DNA from 4 places in the Endozoicomonas montiporae CL-33 genome. Region 3 is predicted to be linked to each of the others. Evidence: predicted binding sites of a transcription regulator. Region 3 holds the regulator's gene; each other region holds the start of a gene.

Region 1 (2,206 bases), 2.1 Mb from region 3:
TTCATTGTTTCCGGAAACCATGCCACGAACCGTTTTGCCGCTGGAAAGGTTGCGAACCCTGATCTGCTGGTTCAGTCGCCCATCTTCCAGCGCCTCGCCGGGCATGCTGATGGTGAAGTTGTCGTTGCTGGCAACGATGGCAATGCGGTCGCCCCGTCGAATCAGGTGGGCTTCCTGCAGCGAATGTGGCGTCAGCACGTCCCCTGCCCGAACTCTTCGGCTCAGTTGTTGGTTGGCAAAGTGATCCGTGTTGATGAAATAACCCCGGCGCAGCTGGCTGATGTCCATTTCCCTCAGTGTAACGTCGTTATCGTTGATCGGGTCGCCCCGGTTTAATGTGCGCGTTGCAACCAGCACCGGTACAAACAGGCTGATGTGCCCTCTGGCGTAAAGCGACCAGCGGTTGGGTGTGGCGCATTCTACTTTGATTCGCTGACTGCCGGCCTCCATTGCAGTCAAAAAAGTAATGTCGGGTTTTGACTCGCAATGGGCAAAGGGAAGGGTTGGCAGGCTGTTCAGGCTGATGTCGTAATGGCTGTTAGTGATCGTATGGGTAAGAGTCTGTGCCTTTTCTTCCAGAGCCTCGTAAACCCAACGGTTCAGTTGTTGCTGTTGTTGCTCTTCTTCTTGTTTTTTGCTGGTTTCAGCGAACGCCGGGCAAGTGGGGGCGGCAATGGCTGCGATCAGCATCACTATACGGGTCAGCTGTACGGCTTTAGTCGTAAAAAAAAGGCGTTTGTTATTGTCGTGAACCTGAATGTTTATGCGGAATGTCATGGTGTTTGTGCAAAAGGGGAAATAGATTTCCGCTGTTTATTCATTATGCGGGTTTGTGTTTGGTCAGCCAATGATGGGCTGACTTTCATCGGATGATACCAGTATTGCAGAGAATGGCTATTGAGTGGATTTACATAGCTGCAGAGTAAGCAAATTATTTTTTCAGTGGGTGTTTGCCGAGCCTGGTGGTGTTCTGGATAGGGTTATGTACGTAGAGGTGGCTTTTTGGCATAACGATTGCTTTTAATGAACGCTGGTTATATCAAATCGCTGCAAATGCATCGTTAAACCGGAACCGATTTCCCAAGCAAGATTGTCTATCCGAGGCTGACATGGCTATTAACTTTGAGAGTGCGTTGGGTGTATTGCCCGACACATTGCAATATCGAACCCGGCGGGCAGAGGTGCTGGCAAGCAATATTGCCAACGTTGATACGCCGGGCTATCAGGCAAAAGACCTGAGTTTTGATCATATTCTCGGGCAGCAACAGGCTCAGATGCGGTTGCAGCAGACCAGTAGCCGTCATATTACTTTGCCGGGTACAGAGCAGGAAGCCTCAGTGGTTGAGCGGGATATTCGACAGCCTTCAAGTGATGGCAACTCGGTAGAACTGGGCGTCGAACAGGCTGCCTACATGCGCAACAGTATGGAGTTTCAGACCAGCTTTGCGTTTTTGAACATGAAAATGAAAGGTCTGCAGCGCGCCATTAATGGTCAGTGATAAGCGCCGGATCGATTGGAAGTAAGTAATCGTTTATGTCCCTGAATAGTATTTACGACATTGCCGGGTCCAGCCTGAATGCCCAGACCCTGCGACTCAATACCATTGCCAGCAACATGGCCAATGCCGAAACTGCAGCCGCTTCACCGGACGCAGTATACAAAGCCCGTCGTCCGGTGTTTTCCGAAGTGATGCGGTCAGCACAGATGGAGCTGGGCAGTCAGGTAGAAGTCCGGGAGGTGCTGCAAAGTCAGGCAGACCCTCTGATGCGTTATGAGCCTAATAACCCGCTGGCGAATGAAGACGGCAATGTTTTCTACCCGAATGTCAATGTGGTGGCGGAGATGGCCGATATGATGAGCGCCACCCGTAACTATCAGACCAGCGTTGAAGTGATGAGCAACGCCCGTCGTATGCAGGAGCGCCTGCTGAGTCTGGGGCAGTGATGGCTGGTTTTATTAAACAAGCTCGTCAGATCACTGCTGGCTTACTACTCGGTGTTGTGGCCGTGGGCTCTGCAAATGCTTCCATGGGACTGGACAGTGAAGCATTTCTGCAAATGTTGTTGACCCAGTTGCAGTACCAGGACCCTACCGCTCCCATGGATAACGCCCAGATGGTCTCCCAGCTGGCTGACCTGACCATGATGGAACAGAATGCCGAGCTGGTGCATGCCATGAATCAGCTGCGTGATCAGATGTATCAGT
Region 2 (2,206 bases), 320 kb from region 3:
AAAGAAGCCGTTGCCCAGAAAGCCCTGCTGGAAAAGCTGATTCCGCATCTGGAAGAAGGTCTTCCGGTTCGCTCCCTGACGCTGGATGATAATGAAAAAGCTCTGGCGCGCATGTTCCACCTGTTGACCACCAAGCCGACCATGTACATTGCCAATGTCGATGAAGACGGTTTTGAAGATAACCCTTATCTGGATAAAGTACGCGAAATCGCTGAACAGGAAGGTGCAGTAGTTGTACCTGTGTGCAACAAGCTGGAAGCCGAAATTTCCGAGCTGGAAGACGATGAGCGCGATGAGTTCCTGCAGGATCTTGGTATGGAAGAGCCGGGGCTGGATCGCGTCATTCGTGCAGGTTACGAGCTGCTGAATCTGCAGACTTACTTCACGGCCGGTGTGAAAGAAGTGCGTGCATGGACGGTTAAAGTAGGCGCTACTGCACCTCAGGCGGCGGGTGTGATCCACACCGATTTTGAGCGTGGTTTTATCCGTGCTGAAGTCACCTCTTACGACGATTTTATCGAGTACAATGGTGAGCAGGGAGCAAAGGAAGCGGGTCGTCTGCGTCTGGAAGGTAAAGAGTACATCGTTAAAGACGGCGATGTCATGCATTTCCGTTTTAACGTTTAAAACGGCTATCGTTTTGAAGGTTAAAACGTTTTAAAGAGAAAGAGTCAGCAGTGCTGACTCTTTTGCCATAGGCAGGTTAACCAGATATTGTGTCCGGTCAGGCACTCTTCCGGGTGGTTACCACGCTGTCCTCGGTACCAAAGGTATTCGGTACATAAGCATCCGCCTTGTAGTCGTTTTCCCAGGTTTCACCATCCAGCAAGTATTTGAAACGGAAGGTGGAATCTTTTGGCAGGCGGACTTTGGTACGGAATACCTTGTCCTTTTTGACATAGTTCATTTTTCGTGGGTGCCACTCGTTGAATTCACCGGCGAGCTCCACGGATTTAATGTCATCTCTGGAGAACTCAAAAGTAACTTCAGCTTCGCTTTTTGTTTTAAAAAACTTCTTTTTTAGCATTAAAAATCCCCTATCGAGCAAGTCAGACAAGTGTTGCCTGTTGGTTGGCTGCACTTCCCCAAATCGGGTCCCCGAAGTACAGAAAAAACAGGAAACTCCAGTATGATACTTGAATATTCAGGCTTTGTGTCAAAGCATAATTTTTTGTTGGCTTAGTGATAATTCGCATGCTCCTTTTGATTGATGATTAAATATTCAGTGGCTGTTTAATTAAGCAAGTCCTGTGCCGTGGTCATTGGGTTAATTTGGTTTTAAATGAAAAAAAATGATTTGATCGGCTATAAATAACAGCTTCAAACAAAATGAAACAGAATGGGTTTTGGAATGGAACTGTTGTTTATCATCTTCATTTCGATAGCATTTTTAATTTACGGCGTGCGGCATTTAAAAACGGTCAATCAATTTTCGGTGTTTGCTCTGGATCGAAATGCATTTGGCTCGTTTGCGATTTATTGCACCTTGTTGGCCAGTGGTGTTGGAGCCGGGCTCTTAATGGGAGCAGCGGAAAAGTCTTATGCTTCTGGCTGGTTTTATACCATTGCCTGCATGGGTTTTACGTTTCAGCTGATCCTGTCGGGCTGGCTGGTTCCGCGGATATTCAAATGGCGAGACTGTTTGTCGTCCGGTGAAATACTGGGTAAAGCATTTGGTGGCCGGGATGTGCGTTTAATTGCCGGAGTGCTCTGGTTGCTGTTCTGTATGGGAATTGTCAGCGCACAGGTGGTAGCGATGCAGAGAGTCTCTGCCATGTTGCTTCCCGCTGACTGGCACTTTGCGGCGGCAATGCTGTTGAGTGTGACGGTCATTCTCTATAGCTGTCTGGGTGGTGTCCGCTCAGTGGTGATTACCGATATTATTCAGGCAGTTCTGTTATTGAGTGCCATGCTGGCGGTGGTTGTCTGGGGTGTGCACCTGACAGGTGGCTGGCAGCCATTTTATGATCACAATATTGATAATCTTCACAGCTTGATAGATGGCAATACTTCCCTTCTGGGAATGGGGCTGCTGTTTATGGTGTTCTTTCTGGGTGATGCGCTGATTCCTATTTCTATCCAGAGGGTCACAATGTCCAGAAGTGTCAGTCAGGCCCGAACGGCGGTTTATGTCACAGCACTGATCGTTTCATTTGTGGTGCTGCTTAGTGGTGCGCTAGGAACTGTTGCCCATCTTCTGGACGCT
Region 3 (2,206 bases):
CCCCGCCTGAGACTTGCCGTTTTTGCTTTTCACACCTGATATTCTGTGATTATAATCCGGTGACACGGAACGCAACTCAAAACGACAATGTGCATAAGTCAGTCGGTGGAGCTTATCCTTGGGAGCCTGTCGGGCAAACCCCTTTCCACCCGGCATAAAAAATGCTCAACGTTTGAAGTAAACAGCCATAAGCTGAGAATACCGCCCTATCTTAGCTATGAGAAGTCGCCATGAAAGTGGTTCATCATGCATCAGCGGTGTTTTTTTAAAGTAAAGGTACACGGTTGCCCTATGAAGCCCTCTCTACAGCTTAAAATGGGTCAGCAGTTGACGATGACACCGCAACTGCAGCAAGCCATTCGCCTGTTACAGCTTTCAACTCTGGATCTGCAACAGGAAATCCAGGAAGTACTGGAATCCAACCCGATGCTGGAAAGCGAAGAGGCCATTCTGGATCAGGAACGCCGTGACCAGGAAGCCAGCAACGCCAACGAAGGTGAACAGCTGGTTGACCTTAACGCCCAGGAGCCACCATCCCCTTCCGAGTCTCAGGAGCCGGAATGGTCCGAAAGCATTCCGAACGATTTGCCCGTAGATTCCGGTTGGGAAGAAGTCTACTCCAGCATGCCGGCCAGCAGTGATGATGAATTTGACCCGCTGACCCGCTCGCGCACCACCGAATCTCTGCAGGAATACCTGCAATGGCAGCTAAACCTGACACCCACCACTGATACCGACCGCCTGCTGGGAGAAACACTGATCGAAGCGATCAACCCCGATGGCTATCTCACAAACTCGCTGGAAGATATTTTCCAGAGCCTGACTTTAAATCCGGCATTAGCTGAGCTTGATTTTGATGAACTCAAAGTCATGCAGCGACGCATTCAGCAATTTGATCCCGTTGGTTGCGGTAGTGAAAACCTGAAAGAGTGTCTGTCCGTTCAACTGGCACAACTGCCTTCCCAAACACCCTTTATTCACGAAGCCCAAAAGCTTATTGACCACTATCTGGAAGCCCTTGGCAGTCGGGATTACAGCCAGATAATGCGTCGCACGCGGATGAAGGAGCACCAGCTCAAGGAAGCCCTCAGCCTGATTCAGAGCCTCAACCCCAAGCCGGGCTCCGAAGTAGACCAGAGCGAACCGGAATACATCACTCCGGATATTTCCGTTCGCAAAGTCAAAGAGCGCTGGGTCGTTGAGCTGAATTCAGAGTCACTGCCACGTCTGCGCATCAACAACAGTTATGCGTCACTGGTTCAGCGGGCCAACAGCAGCCGGGACAACCAGTTCATGAAGAACCAGCTGCAGGAAGCGCGCTGGTTTCTGAAAAACCTGCAAAGCCGCAACGACACGCTGCTCAAAGTAGCGACCAAAATCGTCAATTTTCAGCAAGACTTTCTGGAACAGGGCGACGAGGCCATGAAACCTCTGGTTCTGGCCGATATTGCGGAAGCAGTGGAGATGCATGAATCCACCATATCCAGGGTAACAACCCAGAAGTACATGCATACCCCTCGCGGTGTTTATGAACTGAAGTATTTCTTCTCCAGCCATGTCAGCACCGACAGCGGCGGAGAGTGTTCCTCAACAGCCATCAGGGCACTGATCAAAAAACTGGTTCAGGATGAAAATCCGGGGAAGCCGCTCAGCGATAACAAAATTGCCGGTCTTCTCGGGGAACAGGGCATAAAGGTTGCACGACGAACCATTGCCAAGTATCGGGAATCCATGCACATCCCGCCTTCAAATGAACGCAAGTGCCTAGTGTAAACAATGCCAGATATTTCTCACCGTTTTATCAGGACGCAAACCCTCAAGCCTCTGAGCTTAAGGCAAAAATCCTGTATTTTTTTGCTTCAGAGCAGCAACAATGTCGTGAACGGTGATAGAATCTAAACAGACCAGTTCGAGAATCCCGGGAACTGGCCACTGTCTCCAAACGGGATCAGCAGGAGAGCGTTACATGCAAGTCAACATCAGTGGACATCATGTAGAGGTGACTCAAGCTCTGAAAGACTACGTCACTAAAAAACTCGACCGCCTGGCAGCTCACTTCGATAATATCACCAATGTACAGGTCACCCTGAGCGTAGAAAAACTACTGCATAAGGCCGAAGCCGTCCTGCACATACGTGGAGCTGACATCAATGCGACCGCTGAATCCGATGACATGTACGCGGCTATTGACGATTTGTCAGACAAA
Region 4 (2,206 bases), 430 kb from region 3:
GGCGTAACCGTCGCCAGCAAACTGGTTGTCACCGTCTTTGCTCAGAGACATGTGAACGTGCATGCCGCTACCGTTATCACCCACCAGAGGCTTAGGCATGAAGGTAGCGGTTTTGCCGTAGGCGTGGGCAACGTTGTGTACGGCGTACTTCAGAATCTGAACTTCGTCAGCTTTTTTCACCAGCGTGTTGAATTTAACACCGATTTCACACTGACCGGCGGTGCCGACTTCGTGGTGGTGTACTTCAACGTCCAGACCCTGATCTTCCATGGCCTGACACATTTTGGCACGCAGGTCGTGCAGGGAATCGACCGGAGGAACCGGGAAATAACCGCCTTTAACCTTTGGACGGTGGCCTGTGTTGCCGTCGGCAAAGGTGGCGTTGCTGGCCCAGTGCGCTTCTTCAGAGTTGATTTCGTAAGCAGCACCGGAAATGTCTACTTTCCACTTAACGTCATCAAAGACGAAGAACTCTGGCTCAGGGCCAAAGAAAGCAGTATCAGCAATGCCGGTGGACTTCAGGTACTCTTCCGCACGCTTGGCAACGGAACGAGGGTCGCGCTCATAGCCCTGCATGGTGGCAGGTTCAATGATGTCGCAACGGATGTTCAGGGTGGTTTCGTCGGTGAAAGGATCGATTACAGAGCTGCTGTCATCTGGCATCAGGATCATGTCGGATTCGTTGATGCCTTTCCAACCTGCAATGGAGGAGCCGTCGAACATTTTACCCAGTTCGAAGAACTCGCCGTCTACTTCACTGATTGGCATGGAAACGTGCTGTTCCTTACCTTTAGTGTCGGTGAAGCGCAGGTCAACCCATTTAACGTCGTGATCCTTGATCAGGTTCAGGGTCTTGGACATTTATTATTTCCTCCAGAGGACTTAGCTCAAAACTGAGAGCATCGCTTTTGGCTCTGATCTTCAACGTCAATCTTCAACGTCAATATTGTTGAGTCGATTGAATGATCTTCCGCCGGGCTCAATGGTGGCCACAGGTGTGACTGATCTGCATCTGGAAAAGCAAACGGCGTGCCAGCTTTCCAAAGTGCTGTTTCATGCCCTCTTGTGCAGCTGTGTTGAAGGATTTAGCAGTGAAATCCTGTCTATATGCACTAAAAGTAAACATGGCAAACGGTTCTTATGCACTAATTTGATGCACAGTTGGATTATTTGAGTCCGGTTGGTGCATGTACCAGTGTAAAAAAGCCGGGATGGCCTGCTTTTCTGTTCCCGATGGCAGGCGGCAGTCAGTGTATCGTGAAACTGCGCTGACTACTAATGCTTGCAGGTATTTATCTCCGGTGGTGCTGGTGGTAGAAGACAGAGACCAGAAAATTTTGGGGGATGTGTCACAACCGCGTGTTTCTGTATAATTCCGGCACTTTTCTCTCTATTTTTTCTCAAAACATTGCTGTCAGGTTGCAGTAAGCTTTAAGTACTCGGCCATACGGAATCGAATATTTCTGGCTTATTGGGCAGGTGCTCTGCAAGGCGCAACGGCGGGAGCATAGCAAGCTATGTGACCAGAGTTGCAACGCAGTCAGAGCACCTGAACAATGAGTCAGAAAATATGATTTCGTATGGTTGAGTACTTAATCACCTTACTCTCATCATCCTAACCCGAATATTTCATAAATTTGCTGCCAACTGTCAACAGCCCATGGAAATAGTGCTTTTTTACCAAAAATGCTTCGGACACATCAGTCCGAAGCCATTGCAGGTACAAGCGAGAGTTTTCAAGGGATGTAGCAATAGCGCATGCATTTTATGAAATATTCGGGCTAAAGAGTGCCTGCGGCATGATCACGGTAGTCCAGAACCATGAAGTTCATCATTAAGCTGTTTCCGGAAATTACGATTAAAAGTACTCCGGTGCGCAAGCGTTTTATTAAAGTGCTGCGAAAGAATATTCGTGCCATCCTCAAGCGTTCTGATGCGGGTGTTGATGTTCGTGGCACCTGGGACTTTATTGAGGTAACGACCTCGTCTGATGACCCTGTTCTGCTGGCTGAAACGAAAGATCATTTGAGCCATATTCCCGGCATTGCTTACTGGATGCAGGTGACGGAATACCCTCTGACCACCATTGATGACATTCTGGAGAAAGCCCTGCCAGCTTTTCGTGAACGACTGACAGGCAAAACCTTCCGTGTGACCTGCGCCAGACAGGGTTCCCATGATTTCCAGTCTATTGATGTGGAAAAGC

Evidence for each region. Region 3 encodes sigma-54, which starts transcription at its own class of promoters, with help from an activator protein. Its sites were predicted from a motif close to TGGCACNNNNNTTGCTNT; they were not measured.
Region 1: flgB (flagellar basal body rod protein FlgB) is a predicted target of sigma-54. The motif match lies at 1,004-1,021, and genes of this name have one in related genera.
Region 2: EZMO1_RS19460 (isoamylase early set domain-containing protein) is a predicted target of sigma-54. The motif match lies at 1,239-1,256, and genes of this name have one in related genera.
Region 4: glnA (glutamate--ammonia ligase) is a predicted target of sigma-54. The motif match lies at 1,018-1,035, and genes of this name have one in related genera.

Annotation. Positions count from the first base shown of each region.
Region 1 covers NZ_CP013251.1:2,508,001-2,510,206, forward strand. Annotated here, with positions in the region: gene flgA (flagellar basal body P-ring formation chaperone FlgA) at 1-777, opposite strand, end outside; gene flgB (flagellar basal body rod protein FlgB) at 1,110-1,499, shown strand; gene flgC (flagellar basal body rod protein FlgC) at 1,535-1,945, shown strand; gene EZMO1_RS11455 (flagellar hook assembly protein FlgD) at 1,945-2,206, shown strand, end outside.
Region 2 covers NZ_CP013251.1:4,253,433-4,255,638, reverse strand. Annotated here, with positions in the region: gene ychF (redox-regulated ATPase YchF) at 1-627, shown strand, start outside; gene EZMO1_RS19460 (isoamylase early set domain-containing protein) at 725-1,027, opposite strand; gene EZMO1_RS19455 (sodium:solute symporter family protein) at 1,340-2,206, shown strand, end outside.
Region 3 covers NZ_CP013251.1:4,570,277-4,572,482, forward strand. Annotated here, with positions in the region: gene EZMO1_RS20970 (RNA polymerase factor sigma-54) at 292-1,773, shown strand; gene hpf (ribosome hibernation-promoting factor, HPF/YfiA family) at 1,967-2,206, shown strand, end outside.
Region 4 covers NZ_CP013251.1:5,001,237-5,003,442, reverse strand. Annotated here, with positions in the region: gene glnA (glutamate--ammonia ligase) at 1-861, opposite strand, end outside; gene thiI (tRNA uracil 4-sulfurtransferase ThiI) at 1,822-2,206, shown strand, end outside.